One region of the Rheinheimera salexigens genome, then DNA from elsewhere that is predicted to be linked to it. Evidence: predicted binding sites of a transcription regulator. Region 1 holds the regulator's gene; the other holds the start of a gene.

What was found. Region 1 encodes FliA, which starts transcription of late flagellar genes. Its sites were predicted from a motif close to GCTAAAGTTNNNNNNNNNNCNGCCGATA; they were not measured.
Region 2: a site for FliA is predicted at 5,193-5,220, ahead of BI198_RS03790 (DUF5610 domain-containing protein). Genes of this name have one in related genera too.

Annotation. Positions count from the first base shown of each region.
Region 1 is NZ_MKEK01000001.1:2,713,830-2,722,135, forward strand. Features, by position in the region: gene BI198_RS12320 (protein phosphatase CheZ) at 1-667, opposite strand, end outside; gene cheY (chemotaxis response regulator CheY) at 693-1,064, opposite strand; gene BI198_RS12330 (RNA polymerase sigma factor FliA) at 1,118-1,837, opposite strand; gene BI198_RS12335 (MinD/ParA family protein) at 1,834-2,712, opposite strand; gene flhF (flagellar biosynthesis protein FlhF) at 2,705-4,162, opposite strand; gene flhA (flagellar biosynthesis protein FlhA) at 4,172-6,271, opposite strand; gene BI198_RS12350 (hypothetical protein) at 6,515-7,087, opposite strand; gene BI198_RS12355 (DUF962 domain-containing protein) at 7,156-7,461, opposite strand; gene flhB (flagellar biosynthesis protein FlhB) at 7,567-8,306, opposite strand, start outside.
Region 2 is NZ_MKEK01000001.1:794,956-803,261, forward strand. Features, by position in the region: gene BI198_RS03775 (hypothetical protein) at 1-952, shown strand, start outside; gene metE (5-methyltetrahydropteroyltriglutamate--homocysteine S-methyltransferase) at 1,035-3,371, opposite strand; gene BI198_RS03785 (LysR family transcriptional regulator) at 3,554-4,450, shown strand; gene BI198_RS03790 (DUF5610 domain-containing protein) at 4,551-5,147, opposite strand; gene BI198_RS03795 (YqaE/Pmp3 family membrane protein) at 5,350-5,508, shown strand; gene BI198_RS03800 (DUF1428 domain-containing protein) at 5,544-5,897, shown strand; gene BI198_RS03805 (GNAT family N-acetyltransferase) at 6,174-6,656, shown strand; gene BI198_RS03810 (DUF2157 domain-containing protein) at 6,688-7,716, shown strand; gene BI198_RS03815 (VOC family protein) at 7,767-8,183, shown strand.

The sequences.
Region 1 (8,306 bases):
GCCCTTCTGCATCTCTTGCTTTAACTTTTTTATTTTTTGTTGGTGCTAAGGATGATGCAGTTTCTGACTTATTAAATGCTGTTAATAAACCAATTAAACCTTCTTCAACTTCGCGAACTAATTCAATAACACGACTTAGAATCTGTCCGGTAAGATCTTGATAATCTTGCGCCATCAATACATCTGTCAGTAAGCTATTGAGGGTTTTAGAATCGATATTGGCTTGCAACAAAAAACCATCTACGTTATGACACATGCTTTTAAATTCATCTAACGGCAATTGGCGCTGCATAAGGCGTTGCCACTGCGGTTGAATAAGGGCTAATTGTTGGGAAATATGATCAGCTATCGGTAAACAAGACTCTACCGCATCCATCGTCCGATTAGCTGCTTGCTCCGTCATGCCAATAACATGCGCTAAGCGTTTTTTAGCATCGGGAATATCTTCTTCAAGTAAATTATTTAAAGAAGGGTCAAGATGAAAGCTTTCTAATGAGCTATGTAATTGCCGGGTTAACTTACCTACTTCAGCAAATAACTCAGAGCTATCGGGCAGCGCTAGCTGTTGTACTAATTGATTAGCAGATTCATATTGCTCTGTTTCTAATAACTCAACTAACTGGCGAGCTTGCTGTAACGAAATCACGGGCTCCGTTATTATCGTCATATTGTGACTCCCTTGTCCGTGACGATTAGCCTAAGCGCTCAAAGACTTTTGCTAGTTTTTCTTGTAACGTAGCCGCGGTAAATGGCTTCACAATGTAACCGTTTACCCCCGCTTGTGCAGCGGCAATAATTTGTTCTTTTTTAGCTTCTGCTGTAACCATTAATACTGGAATGTGCTTTAGCTTAGCATCAGCACGAATAGCTCGAAGCAAATCGATACCTTGCATACCTGGCATATTCCAATCGGTTACTACAAAATCAAATGCAGTATTTTGCAGCATAGGTAAAGCAGTGCTGCCGTCATCCGCTTCAGAAACGTTAGTAAAGCCAAGATCACGTAACAGATTTTTTATTATTCGTCTCATAGTAGAAAAGTCATCTACCACAAGAATTTTCATGTTTTTATCCAAAATCTCCTCCAACGAGATATTACGGCAAACTCAGAATAGGTTTATACCCAGTCTTGCATTCTGGCTTTTAATCTAATAAGGGCTTGGCTATGTATTTGACTCACGCGTGATTCGCTTACATCTAATACCGCACCAATTTCTTTTAAATTTAGTTCTTCATTATAATATAAAGATAATACCAAAGCTTCACGCTCAGGTAACTTACTAATAGTAGACACTAAATCTTGTTGAAATGCGCTATTGGCTTGAATATCAAATAAAGTATCATTATCCGTATCATCGCTACTCACAATGACATCTTCAGACACACCAAGATCTTCAATGCCGATAATTCTACCACTGCTAATATCACTAAGTATATGATGATACTCATCTAAAGAAATATTTAGCTTTTCGGCTACTTCAAAATCTTTAATATCCCGACCATGTAGGGTTTCTAATTCGGCAATCGTTTCAGCAAATAAGCGGGCATTGCGATGCACTGAGCGAGGCGTCCAGTCACCACGGCGCATTTCATCTAACATTGCGCCACGGATGCGAATGCCGGCAAAGGTTTCAAAACTGGCGCCTTTGCTGCCATCAAAATTCTTTGCGGCTTCAATTAAGCCTATCATACCGGATTGAATTAAATCATCTACTAGCACACTGGCAGGTAACCGAGCTAACAAATGATAGGCTATACGCTTCACTAGCGTCGTATGCTGCTCTATCAGTTGTTGCATACGATCAACACCGCCGTAAGCGGCTAATTTACTATTCACAGCACGCCTCGTTCCGGATGAGCGTCAATTAACTGCTCTAAGAAAAACTCTAAGTGCCCCGATGCCATATCAGGTAACGGCCACTTAGCGGCTTTTAGGGCTAAACTTTTAATGGCCATGCTCGCGGCTGTTTTAGGAAAAACATCAATAAAGGCTTTTTGTTTACGCGCCGCTTTTCGCACGTTTTCATCATAAGGTATGGTTGCCACTAATTCCAGATTCACATCTAAAAACCGGTCAGTCACTCGGGTTAATTTAGCAAATAGTTCTTGGCCTTCTTTAACACTGCGCACCATATTGGCCACAATTTTAAATCTGTCTACGCCGTGATCTCGGCTAAGTATTTTCATTAAGGCATAAGCATCAGTAATGGATGAAGGTTCATCACACACCACAACTAACACATCTTGAGAGGCTCGCGAAAAGCTTAAAACCATATCAGAAATACCCGCAGCGGTATCAACCAACAACACATCGACAGCCGTTTGCATTTCACCAAAAGCACGAATTAAACCAGCATGCTCTGCGGGGGCTAATTCTGTCATGCTTTGTGAACCTGAAGACGCCGGTATAATTTTTATACCAAACGGGCCTTCGATAATAATATCATCAAGCGAAACTTCGCCTGATAGAACGTGAGATAAGTTTTTTTCTACCCGTAAACCAAGCATCACATCACAGTTTGCTAAGCCTAAGTCGGCATCTAGCACCATAACGCTTTTACCCAATTGGGCTAAAGCCATAGCAAGGTTAAGCGACACGTTAGTTTTACCTACGCCGCCTTTACCGCCACTAATCGAAATAACTTTTACCATCTGTTTATTCATTCTTCTAAGACCATTAGCTTGATCATCAAAATTGTCATGATTATGCATAGGTCCCTTCCGCCCGATTCATCTCATCATTGTACCACTGATGAACCGTACTACTTTGTGCTAGTCGTAATGTTTCTGCCTGTTGCACTAATGCTTTTGCGTCTGCAACTGCAATATCCTCAGGCACACGCTGACCATTGGTCAAATAACTTACGGCTAGTGAATTTTGAATTGCCACATTAATTACCTCGCCTAAACTTAAACATTCGTCAAGTTTAGTAAAAATACAACCAGATAATGGAATGCGCTTAAAGTGGGTAACGCTTTCTTGCATAACCCGCGCCTGTGCTGTTGCAGACAATACCAGATAACTTTTTATTTTGACATGGCTATTATGCACCAGCGTGGCAAGTTTTTCGGCTAAACGCACATCGCGTTGGCTCATACCTGCGGTATCAATTAATATCAATTTACGTTGTTGTAACTGATTAATTAATAACGTTAATTCTTCGCTATCTTTAGCTAACTTAACTGGACAGCCAATAATGCGGCCAAAGGTGGCTAATTGCTCATAAGCACCAATGCGATAGCAGTCGGTTGTAATCAGCGCCACTTGGTCGGCACCATGACGACGGGCAAACTCTGCCGCTAATTTAGCAACGGTAGTGGTTTTACCCACCCCTGTTGGCCCGACTAACGCTACTACTCCACCGCGACGCAAAATATCGTCATTGGTGGTACTAATTTGGCCGGCTAATAACTCTAAGGCAGAATCCCAGGCATCATTAGCATTCATGTCTTCAGACATAAAACAGGCTAGCTGATCAGCCATTTGCTCTGTTAACCCTAGCTGTTGCAAATTTTCAATCACCAAAGCACGTACTGGCTCGCGGCGTGCTAAATCTTGCCACATTAAACCTGACACTTGATGTTGTAATAATTGACGCATCGACAGCATTTCATTGCGCATCGAGTCCATCTGTTTTTGCATTAAGCTGGCTTGTTGCTGTTGCAACTTGCTTATTTCTGTTAATTGGCTATTCGCTGCGGCTTGCGCATTGCCAGTATTTTGACGCTCAAAGCCACTTTGGCGCTCAGGGCTGCTTGGTCTATCATAGCCATTTTGACGCTCAAGGCTGTTCTGCCGAGAGGCTTGAGCTGGACGATTAAATGCCGCAGCCGGTTGTGCTGTAGCACCGTTCGCACTATTAGCACTGCCATCATTGTGCTGTTTTTGCATTTGACGGGCTAATAATGCTTGTAGTGAGTCGCCAGCCGATTCAGTGTCATCATCGTCAGATACCGTGGCTTGAAAACGTGGCTCAGCCCGCTTAAGCACTGGCTTAGAGGCTGCCTGCACTGGCGCGGTCTCGTTATCAATAGCCGCGACTATCTCTACACCTTCTGGTACTTTTTTATTGGATAAAATAATTGCATCAGGTCCAAGGAACTCTTTCACCTCGGTTAAAGCACTACGCATGTCTTTTGCTACAAAGCGTTTTATTTTCATGAGTTACTCCTAAGAAGCCTGACCAATCACACTAACAATGCGAATTTGTTTATCATCGGGTATCTCTTGATAAGACAATACCCTCAGTCCTGGAATGGTATACTTCACGAATCGTGCCATAACTGATCGTAAAATTCCTGACGTTAGTAAAACTGCACTATCGCCACTTAATTCTTGGTTTTGATAAGACTCTTGTAATGACTGTTGAATTCTATCTGCTAGGCCCGGTTCAATACCTGCACCGTCATTTCCGGCCGCTTGCATAGACTGATGCAGCATTTGTTCTAATTCTGGCGCAAAGGTAATGACCGGTATCTCACTGCGATTACCACCCACTTCTTGCACAATTAACCGACGTAAGGCAATTCGACACGCTGCGGTTAACACATCCACATCCTGACTTTTCGCGCCATATTCCACTAACGTTTGCACAATAGTGCGCATATCGCGAATTGGCACACCTTCTTGTAATAAGTTTTGCAGTACTTTCACTACCACTGTTAGTGGCAACGTATCCGGCACTAAGCCCTCTACTAATTTAGGTGAATGCTTAGCTAACATATCCAGTAGGTTCTGTACTTCTTCATGCCCCAGTAAACTCGCCGCATGATTAGTTAAAATTTGACTTAAATGCGTGGCGACGACAGTTGCGGCATCAACAACGGTATAACCTAAGGTTTGGGCATGTTCACGCTGATCTTTTGCTATCCAAACTGCATCTAAACCAAAAGCAGGATCTTTGGTTTCTATGCCTTTTACCGTGCCAAAGACTTGGCCAGGGTTAATGGCTAATTCGTTATCATGGCGCAATTCACTTTCACCACTGATCACGCCCATTAAGGTCATACGATAGCTATTAGGCTCTAAATCTAAATTATCGCGAATATGTACCGGCGGAATTAAAAAACCTAATTCTTGCGATAACTTTTTACGCACGCCTTTAATCCGGCTTAATAGCTCTCCGCCCTGGCTTTTATCAACCAGCGGAATTAAGCGATAACCCACTTCTAAACCAATTACATCGACGCCTTGCACGTCATCCCAACCAATTTCTTTATTAAGCTGTGGCGCATCGGTTTGTACCGCAGCATCACGTGTAATAAGCTCGGCTTTGGCTTCTTTACCGCGTTTGTGCATGAAATACGCCATCGCGCCAACAATAGCCGCTAACGATAAAAATGAAAAATGCGGCATACCCGGTACTATACCCATAAGCGTTAATACGCCTGAGGCCACAAACAACACTTGAGTATTGCCCAATTGCGCCGTCATTTGCTGGCCCATGTTTTGCGATTTATTTTGCCGGGTAACAATAATTGCAGTACCAATAGACAATAACAGCGACGGGATTTGCGCCACTAAACCATCACCTATGGTTAATAACGTATACACTTCCATGGCATTAGCAAAAGACAAATCATGCTGGAACATGCCAATAAATAAGCCACCCACTAAGTTGATGACTAAAATAACAATACCGGCGATGGCATCGCCTTTAACAAACTTACTGGCACCATCCATCGAACCATAAAAGTCGGCTTCGCTTGTTACTTCTTCACGCCGATCTCTGGCTTGCTCTTGGGTAATTAAACCTGAGTTTAAATCGGCATCAATCGCCATCTGCTTACCTGGCATAGCATCAAGGGTAAAACGCGCAGATACTTCAGCAATACGACCGGCACCTTTGGTCACAACCACAAAGTTAATGATAATTAAAATTAAGAACACCACGATACCAACGGCATAGTTGCCACCAATAACCACCGAGCCAAAAGCTTCGATTACTTTACCGGCCGCATCACCACCATTATGACCTTCAAGTAATACCACCCGGGTGCTGGCCACGTTAAGTGCCAAGCGCATTATCGTCGCCACTAACAAAATAGCCGGAAAAGCACCAAAATCGAGGGGGCGCAAGGTATAAACCGTTACCAATAACACCACTAGCGATAGTGCAATGTTAAATGAGAACAATACATCTAACAGCACTGGGGCTAAAGGCAACACCACCATCGCTAACGCAGCTAAAATAAATAGCGGCGTACCCAAGCCTTGTAAAAACCTGAGTTTAGAACGATCAAAACCTTTGATATAACTGACTAACTGCATGACAACCCTGACAGTAAATTGGCGCTATACAGGGTATTAAGCAAGAACTGCTCCAATATTGGAGAACCTAGCTGGAAGTGTGGATATCAGAGAGTTAGATATCCGCTTTTAGGGTAACAGGATAGTGTTCATCCTTGAGAACAATAGGACTAAAATTTGATTTTACCAATTACAATATCTTTAAACATCTGCCTATGTACCTACATTTGTTTTTTTTGGTTATGCAGATTTTCCTAAGTCGAATCAAACTATATTGTGCCGAGTATTTGTTCCCAGCCATTGGTTAACAGTGTTAACAATCTCGTTGGCCTTTGTTTTCTTCATTCCGATATTAAAGCCAACTAGCCAACGCACTTTATCCATTTCAGGTGCAAAAATCATTGAGCTTTTACCACCCAGAATGTCATCGGGGATCTCACCCGTTGACAAGGCTAAACTATATCGTGAAACCGCACTGTGGTTACTTTTTCGCTGCATCTCAAGATAAGCAAATAAAACGGGTTTGATCAGTCGAGTTTCACTGCGCAAACCAAATAGGCGAAATGTGTTCAAAGGCAACAGCGGTGCACTTATTCGGCTAATCGTCCCCGCAGTTCGATCAAAATGAATGGTTGTTTTACGCATAGCCAGTGTAAACCCAGCAAGAAAGGCTATTCCGATAAACACTAGAATTAATTTATTCAGTATCGGAGATGCGGTCATTTCAGCCGGCTCGAGCAAAAAACAAAATCCAGCAACAACCAAGCCCACAGCAAGCCCCCACCAAGGACTATCTTTCAAGATAAGATGCTGTTGAGTATTTTCTTGTATGTGCATAGCTCTCAACCTTAAAATTTATGCCTAATATATAAACCAATTAACGCCAAGTATTAATAGGTTAATCTTCAAAACTTAATCTTGCCAATTAAAATATCTTTAAACATCACCCAATCACCTATTAAGCTGTAAATTGGATAAGTAAAAGTTGCTGGCCTATTTTTTTCAAACACAAAATGGCCCAGCCAGGCAAAACCATAACCAATGACAGGGAGTAGCCACAGTAGAAGCAGTTTGCCTGATATAGCAACATAGATAAGTAGCATAATAATGATACTAGAACCTATAAAATGCAGCCGACGGCAGGCTTGGTTAGTGTGTTGGCTTAAGTAAAATGGGTAAAACTCAGCAAAATTTTTATATTGTTTAGACATTAAGCTATCCTTGCCGCGTTTGGCATTCAATATATTATTACTCAGCTTTGCTGATTAAATTTACCAAATCAACAGCCAACTTCACTTTGAGAGCATTATTTAAACTTAATGGCGATAATCATCAGGAATAGGCAGATCTTTGGCTAGGGCTTTAGGTCTAGTACCTTTGCCTTTTTTGTGCATTTTTAATTGATACACATAGGCGAGTACTTGGGCTACGGCGGCGAATAGCTGCTCTGGGATGGGGTGATCTACTTTTGTAGTGTGGAAGATAGAACGGGCTAATGCTGGCGATTCTAATACCGGGATTTTATGCTCGTTGGCTATTTTACGAATATGCATGGCTACTTCATCCACACCTTTAGCCACTACAACGGGGGCTTTAAACTTACCTTGGTCGTATTTTAGCGCTATGGCGTAGTGTGTCGGGTTGGTAACGATAACATCGGCTTTGGGTACTTCTTGCATCATCCGTTTCATCGACATTTCCATCTGAGTGCGACGAATACGCTGCTTTATCTCTGGGCTACCTTCACTATTTTTATGCTCGTCTTTTATTTCCTGCAACGACATCTTAAGTTGTTTTATATGGTTCCACTTTTGATACGGTGCATCCACTAAAGCAATCACCGATACGCTGGAGCATAGTCCTAAAAATATCCATGCTAAAAAGTATAAAGCCGACTCAATATTATTCGGCTCACTCATCAAAGATAACGACATAATGTCGTCGAAAAAGAATTTTAATAATAAATAGGCAATGCCGACAACAACGATAACTTTTAAAAAGCTTTTTAATAGCTCAACAAAAGCTTGTAAACCAAACATGCGTTTAAAGCCTTTAA
Region 2 (8,306 bases), 1.9 Mb from region 1:
TGATATAAAAAGCCCAATACGCAGTACTGCATTGTTTCTTTCAGGTGGCGTTGATTCATATAGCACGCTGATGAGAAACATAACATTAGTTGGCGAGGAACACCCTAAACGAGCTCGTTATGGATTACTGGTCAACGGCTTGGATATTGGTTTTTTAGAAGAACAAAATGAAAAACAGCAGGAGTTGTCAGAATTAAGTTATGAAGCTATTAAACAAGTATGTAAAAGTGCCAACATACAGCCTGTTTTAATTGATACAAATGTTAGAAGCCTAGATTTAGACAGTAATTTATATGCTAAACAGGCGCATGGTGCAATATTAGCGGGCATGGCACACTTTCTTACGTCTCACATATCAGATATTTTAATTAGTTCCACTAACGATATGTGGCACGCAACAGCTTGGGGTTCTTCGCCACTAATTGACGTTAATTATTCATCAGAAATACTCGCTGTTCATCATGACAGTGAAGATTTATCTCGGTTAAATAAAGTTGCTTTAATTATTGGCAGACCTGAGGTATTAAAAAACCTTAGAGTATGCCCAAAAGTTTATACTATTCCATCAGGCTATTTAAATTGTGGCAATTGTGCCAAATGCACTCGAACACGACTCGAGTTATTAGTATTAGGTTATAAAAATGAATATGATATTTTCCCCTCAGCCTCTATCAGCACTTGGTTCACAGATAAAAACTTACTGATTCAAAGTGAATATCATGCATCGCAATTTAAAGAGTTAGTTGAGCCATTGCAAAAATTAGGTTTAAAGGAAGAGGCGAGTAGAGTAATAATATCTTTGGAAAATTGGCGTAAATACCAAGCGTGGATCAATAGAGAAAACATAGCAGGTTTGACAAAGAGGTTAGCCAACGAAACTATGCGGACTTTAAAGTCGGCTTTTAAAGTACGTTTTAATTCAAGAAATTATAGCCGTGAAACCATCATTTAGTGCTGTTATTGGCATAGTTTCAATTAAAAACACCGCCACTAACCAGAGGCTTTAGTGGCGGTGTTAGTTTTATTAATACTGTTTACGCGACTCGTTCTGCGGCTACCGCGCGCAGGATTTTAGCGGCTTCAACCATGTTTTGCAGTGCCGGTAATACTTCATCCCATTGCCGAGTTTTTAAGCCACAATCTGGGTTTACCCACAGACGATTTGCCGGTATCCGCTCGGCGGCTTTTAGCATTAGTTTGGTTACTTGCTCGGGGCTTGGAATATTTGGCGAGTGAATATCATATACCCCTGGGCCAATCTGATTTGGGTAAGCAAACTTCTCGAATACATCAAGTAATTCCATGTCTGAACGTGATGTTTCTATGGTGATAACATCGGCGTCCATATGAGCAATGGCTTCAATAATATCGTTAAACTCGGAGTAACACATGTGGGTGTGAATTTGAGTTTCGTCTTTTACACCGTTGGCGCTAATGCGAAACGATTCTACTGCCCAGTTTAAGTACTCTTGCCATTCTGATTGCCGTAGTGGCAAACCTTCACGCAGCGCGGCTTCATCTATTTGAATCACGTTAACACCCGCCGCTTCTAAATCTTGTACTTCTTGGCGTACAGCTAATGCTAACTGCAGGCAGCTATCACGGCGGCTTTGGTCGTCGCGAACAAAAGACCAGTTTAAAATAGTTACTGGGCCAGTTAGCATGCCTTTCATTGGCTTGGTAGTTAGTGACTGAGCATATTTAGTCCAGGCGACTGTCATGGGATGAGGCCGGCTAATATCACCAAATAAAATAGGCGGCTTTACACAACGTGAGCCATAAGATTGCACCCAACCGAACTGGCTAAAAGCATAACCTTGTAACTGCTCACCAAAATATTCTACCATGTCGTTACGCTCGGCTTCGCCATGAACTAGCACGTCTAGGCCTAACTTTTCTTGCTCGCGGATAGCGTATTCAATTTCAGCTTTCATTTTTGCTTCGTATTCGCTGGCGCTAATGTTGTGTTTTTTAAAGGCTAACCGAGCCTGACGGATTTCTTTAGTTTGTGGAAAAGAGCCAATAGTGGTGGTTGGATACAAGGGTAGCGGTAAATGTGTGGCCTGTTTTGCAGCACGAACAGTATAACCGCTTAAGCGTTTACCCAAGTCGTTAGTGATGCTGTTAACCGCAGCTTTTACTGCTGGGTTATGCACGCGAGTAGAAGTACGGCGGCTATTTATCGCCGCCTGATTTTCAGCTAATTCGTTGCTTACTGAGTTTATGCCGTTGTTTAGTGCCTTGCCTAAGACCGTTAGTTCAACTAATTTTTGCTCGGCAAAGGCCAGCCAGCTTAAAATTTCAGCATCGAGGCTAGCTTTATTAACTGTCACTTCGTTATCAAGGTTAACCGGCACATGCAATAACGAGCATGAAGGTGCCAGCCATAACCGATCTGCCAGTTTAGCCGCTATAGGTTGCAGGTATTCTAATGTGGCTGTGAGATCGGTCTTCCAGATATTACGGCCATCAATTACGCCTAACGACAGTATCTTGTCTGCAGGCAGTGCCTCGATAACGTGTGCTAGGGCGGATTTACCGCGAACCGCATCATAGTGAATACCCGCGACAGGTAGGTTTAGGCTTAATGTTAGATTATCGCCTAAGGTGCCAAAGTAGGTGGCGAGTAATAGTTTAACGGGGCTGCTTTTTAATGCCTGATACGCTTCGATTACGGCATCTTGCCATGCTGAGTCAAGCTCGGTAACCAATACCGGTTCATCAATTTGCACCCATTCTACGCCGGCCTGTGCCAGCTCGCTTAATAGTGTTTGGTAAACCGGTAATAGTTTATCTAGCAAATCCAGCTTATTAGAGGTGTCTTTTTCTTTACTCAGCCACAGGTAAGTTACTGGGCCAATGAGTACCGGTTTAAAATTAACGCCTTGCGCTTTGGCTTCTGCTACTTGGGCCAAAATACGCGCACTGTTTAAGGTAAATGAAGTTTCAGCGGTTACTTCGGGCACAATATAATGATAGTTAGTGTCGAACCATTTAGTCATTTCACCAGCATGTACACACTGACATGGGCTGTCGTTAGCCGAGCGGCCACGAGCTATTCTAAAATAGTTATCTAACTCGCTATCGTTAAAATGCGCAATACGATGAGGTAGGTTACCTAGCATAAAACTCATATCTAATACTTGATCGTATAGCGAAAAATCGGCTACGGGCACTAAATCTAATGTTTGTTGCAACGCCCAGTTATTGCTACGAATTTGCTTCGCACTGGCTAACAATTGTCCTTCGGTAATGTCGTTTTTCCAGTAGTTTTCAAGCGCAAATTTTAATTCGCGTTTATTACCAATACGCGGAAAACCTAAGTTGTGTAGCCGTACTTTTTTCTGCTGAGTTTGATATTCAGTAGTCATGTTTTAATCCCTATTTAACCATTCAGTATGTTAATTATTGGCTTTTAGCTATTAAGGCTTAACCATCTAGACGTCTAAATGATATCGTGTAATATGTATGAATTGAAATGGTATGTTTTCATGGTTATATGAATACTGCTCATGGGTTCTGTTATTAATAGAAAGTAGGATGTTGATAAAACATGATTGAAAAAATTCACCTGAGTATACTTCGAGAAATCGCCCGCAATGGTTCATTAACGGCCGCTGCTAATTATTTAAACCTGACCCAATCGGCATTGAGCCACACCATTAAAAAACTCGAGCGGCAGATTAATGTTAGCTTGTGGTTAAAAGAGGGCCGTAGCATTCGGCTGACTGAGGCAGGACAGTATGTGCTAGATCAAGCTAATAGGTTGCTGCCGCAATTTGAACGCATGGATGATACGCTGCGTCAGTTTGCTAACAACGAAACGGGTAGTTTACGGATTGGTATGGAGTGCCACCCTTGCTATCAATGGCTATTAAAAGTAGTGCAACCGTTTTTGGCTCAGTCGCCAGGTGTAGATATAGATGTAAAACAAAAATTTCAGTTTGGTGGCATGGCAGCACTGTTTAATTACGATATCGACTTACTCATAACGCCCGATCCAATAAATAAAGACAGCATAGTGTTTGAGCCGGTGTTTCCTTATGAGCAAGTATTAGTGGTTAGCCTAGACAATAAACTAAGCGCACTACAACAAATTGAGCCTAAGCAATTATCTGATCAAACACTATTAACCTATCCGGTAGAAACAGCAAGGTTGGATATTTTTCAGCAGTTTTTACTGCCAGCGCACTGTATGCCTAAACAACATAAAACCTTAGAATCTACCGATATTATTCTGCAAATGGTGGTGGCTAATCGTGGAGTAGCGACTTTGCCTAAATGGTTAGCAAAGGAGTATGCCAAAACACTACCACTGCATATTATTCGGCTAGGCAGTGCCGGTATTCATAAGCATATTTATATAGGTTACCGTAAACACGAACGCGATAACCGGCATATTCAAGCTTTTATTCAGTTGGCTAAAGCGAGTGATATAAAATCACTCTGACCCATTTTATGCGGTTGGTAAAAGTTAACCGCATGCATGATAGAAAAGAAGAGTTTTAACATCAAATCTAGCTAGCCCCTTCATATGAAGCTAGTAACTGCTATTCCGCGTTTTTATTATCTTCTGCTGGTGGGTTGGCTGCTAGCTCTAACATTTTCTCTCGAAAATTCGCTATACCTTTCATGACTAAGCCATAGGTTTTATCTACGCCGCTTTCTACTTCACCCTCGTAAACTTGTAAGCTTTTAAGAATATCTTTGGCATCAGCAAAACCTTTTTCGATACCGCCACCAATCACTTTTAAAAAGCTATCAAGGTTTTCTTGTTCTGATTTGTCAGGATTCTGCTCTTTGTATTTACCGTAAAATGCAGTAGCAAAGCTTACTATGCGATCAGCCGTTGCTTCTGGTGAGGTATCAATACCAGAGTCATATATTTTTTGTGCCGCATTAGGGCCCATTATTGGTTCAAGTTCAGCATTAATGCCTTCTAATGCTGTTTTGTATAACAAGCTTAATGAGTCGTTATTACTACTTAACGATACTTTCTCAGCGGCGCGCAAAATTCCCAAGTTGTTGGCTTGTTTCAATTGTGCAGCTTGATTCTTAATCGTTTGGCTATTATCGGTTTTAGCCGGCGTATTACTTTGTTTTGCCGCGCTGGTAATAGGCGGGTTACTACCTGTCGTGATTGCCATAATTGTGCTCCTGAAATCGTGACATGAGTATAGTATTAGTCAGGTTATCGGTAGCAGCGAGAAAAACTTTAGTTGTTTATTTTTTAGTCGTTTCAACCAGCGCTCACTTTGACACTTTACGCTAATACACTAAGCTGTAATTTGTTAGGCCAGCATAATAAATACGAAAACCTTTCATATATTTTAACAGTAAGGATTTGTTATGAATAAAGTTATACTGATTTTACTCGCTATTTTTCTAGCCCCTATTGCCGTTTTAATAAAGTCTGGAGTAGGAAAAGATCTGCTGATTAATATTATATTATGCCTGCTGTTTTACTTCCCAGGGATGATACATGCACTTTGGGTCGTGACTAAATAAACTGTAATAGCATTTAATAGCAAGAGGAGCACTAGATGTCGTACATTGATGGTTTTATAGCGGCTGTGCCAACAGCCAATAAAGATAAATATATTGCTCATGCTAAATTGTCTGCCGTGGTGTTTAAAGACCACGGCGCCCTTAAGATCACTGAAGCTTGGGGAGATGATGTGCCAGATGGCGAAGTGACTTCTTTTCCTATGGCGGTAAAATGTAGCAAAGATGAAACAGTCGTATTTTCATCTGTTGTTTGGCCATCTAAAGCAGTACGCGATGCTGGTTGGCAAGCGATTATGGCCGATCCAAGAATGCATCCTGATCAAAACCCAATGCCATTTGATGGTAAGCGGCTAATATATGGTGGCTTTGAAGCTATTAGTGAAGCTTAAATCTGCAGTACTTAATTAAAAGCGCGCCAGTCCGCGCTTTTAATTTGGCCTTTATGCTAAACCTTATCGCATTATACTAAAGCCTGTTCCGCCCCTTGCTAAGTTCAATGTAGTGCTTGAGAACCAAAGTACATTGTTTTCTCGCCCAAGCTTTGCTTTGTGTATCGCAGCTGTGTTGGTGTAAGCTAAAGTTTTAGATGTTATTGATTTAAAATATAAATACAGTAAATTCAAGGCAAACCCAATTATTGATTGCCCAATTTCGGAGAGCAGCCCTTGAGTTATGTCATTGAACAAATTAAGCCAGAACACGATGTCAACATTGCCCTGATTATAAAGCAAGTAGGGGCTGAGTTTGGTGCTATTGGTGAGGGCTTTGGTCCTTCTGATCCTGAAGTGGATGCTATGAGCCAACATTATAATGATGCCAGCGCTAGCCGCTATTTTGTGGCATCGATAAAAGGCAATATTGTTGGTGGCAGTGGTGTAGCGGCCTTTAATGGTAGTAATCAAGTGTGTGAACTACGTAAATTGTTTTTATTAGCTGAAAGTCGCGGCTTAGGCATTGGCAAAAAGCTGACCGAAGACTGTTTAGCCTATGCTAAAGCTAAAGGCTATAAACAGTGTTATTTGGATACATTAAGCAATATGACCTCGGCTATTGCCTTATATGAAAAACTTGGCTTTAGTCATCTAGAAAAGCCATTAGCCGGCACTATTCACAACGGTTGTGATGTTTGGATGATTAAACAGCTATAAAAAATCGGCAACGTAAATAGAAGGATCAGTAATGAATATTACAAGGAACAAGCTCGGTGCTGCCGTAGATGAAAATATCATTTCAGCAGCACAAGCTGATGCACTTTTTACGTTCTTTCAGGCTCAAGCTGCAGATGTACCAAGATTTACCTTTACCCATGTGTTGTATTACTTAGGTGGGTTAATTGCTATTGGTGCCATGACTTTATTTATGAGCTTGGGTTGGGAGTCTTTCGGTGGTGCTGGAATATTACTGATCTCAGTGCTTTATGCAGTTATAGGTTTAACCTGTACTAATATTTTTGCGGCTAAAAATTTACCTATTCCGGCTGGAATTTGTGCCACTTTTGTCGTCTGCTTAACTCCGCTGGCCATTTATGGATTGCAGCAATGGCTAGGCCTGTGGCCTGATGATAGTGTTTATAAAGATTATCATCGTTATATTAAATGGCATTGGCTGTATATGGAGCTGGGTACTTTAGCTATTGGCGTTATTATCGCGTGGAAATACAAGTATCCATTTTTACTTATGCCGATTGCAGTCACCCTGTGGTATTTAACCATGGATATTGCCGTTATGATTTCGGGTGGTGATTATTCTTGGCAGCTAAGAAAATTAGTGTCGTTATACACCGGTTTGTTGATGATAGGCTTGGCATTTTGGGTTGATATAAGATCACGTCATACAGCCGATTATGCTTTTTGGCTTTATCTGTTTGGTGTTATTGCCTTCTGGGGTGGTTTATCAACTCAATACTCAGACAGTGAGTTTTCTAAATTTATGTATTTGTGTATTAACCTTTTAATGATTGCAGTAGGGGTATTATTAGTTCGCCGAGTGTTTGTTATCTTTGGTGCTCTGGGTAGTTGTGGTTACATTGGTTATTTAGCTTATGATGTTTTTAAAGATAGCTGGTTATTTCCAATGGCATTAACGGTTATTGGCTTTGCCATAATTTATTTGGGAATTCTGTGGCAAAAGCATGAACAAACACTCACTAAAAAGTCGCGTTCATGGCTTCCAGCGCCGTTACGAGAATTATTGCAAAACAGGTCATAAAGCCCATTTTTCTGTGAAATTAAGGAATAATACATTATGAGTGATTTTTTATGAGTAACATTTTCCACTATGCTTTTAAGGTTAAAGATCTGGCAACGACTAGACAGTTCTATATAGATTTACTGGGTTGTGTAGAGGGCAGGTCGACAGAAAACTGGCTTGATTTCGAATTTTATGGCAATCAATTAACGGCACATGTTGGCGTGGTTGATAAAGAGTTGGATTATTGTGGTTTGGTTGATGGTGTGGCAGTGCCTATACCGCATTTTGGCTGTGTACTAACCCCCGAACAATTTTTAGCGTTAGCCGCTAAGTTAGAAACTGCAAAAATTAAATTTATTTTAAAGCCGCAAGTTAGATTCGCCGGTCAGAGTGGCCAACAACAAACCATGTTTGTATTAGATTTTAGTGGCAATCCATTAGAGTTTAAGTCTTTTGCAGATGAAAGTGAGTTATTTAATGCTTAATATAATGTCAATTGTGAGCCGTTTTTTCAGTGATAAAGTTGTATAGCTGTATGTTTTATGACAAGGGAATTTATTTTTAGGTAAATTCCCTTGTTAGCACTTGGCGCGCTGCAAAAGCGTCTG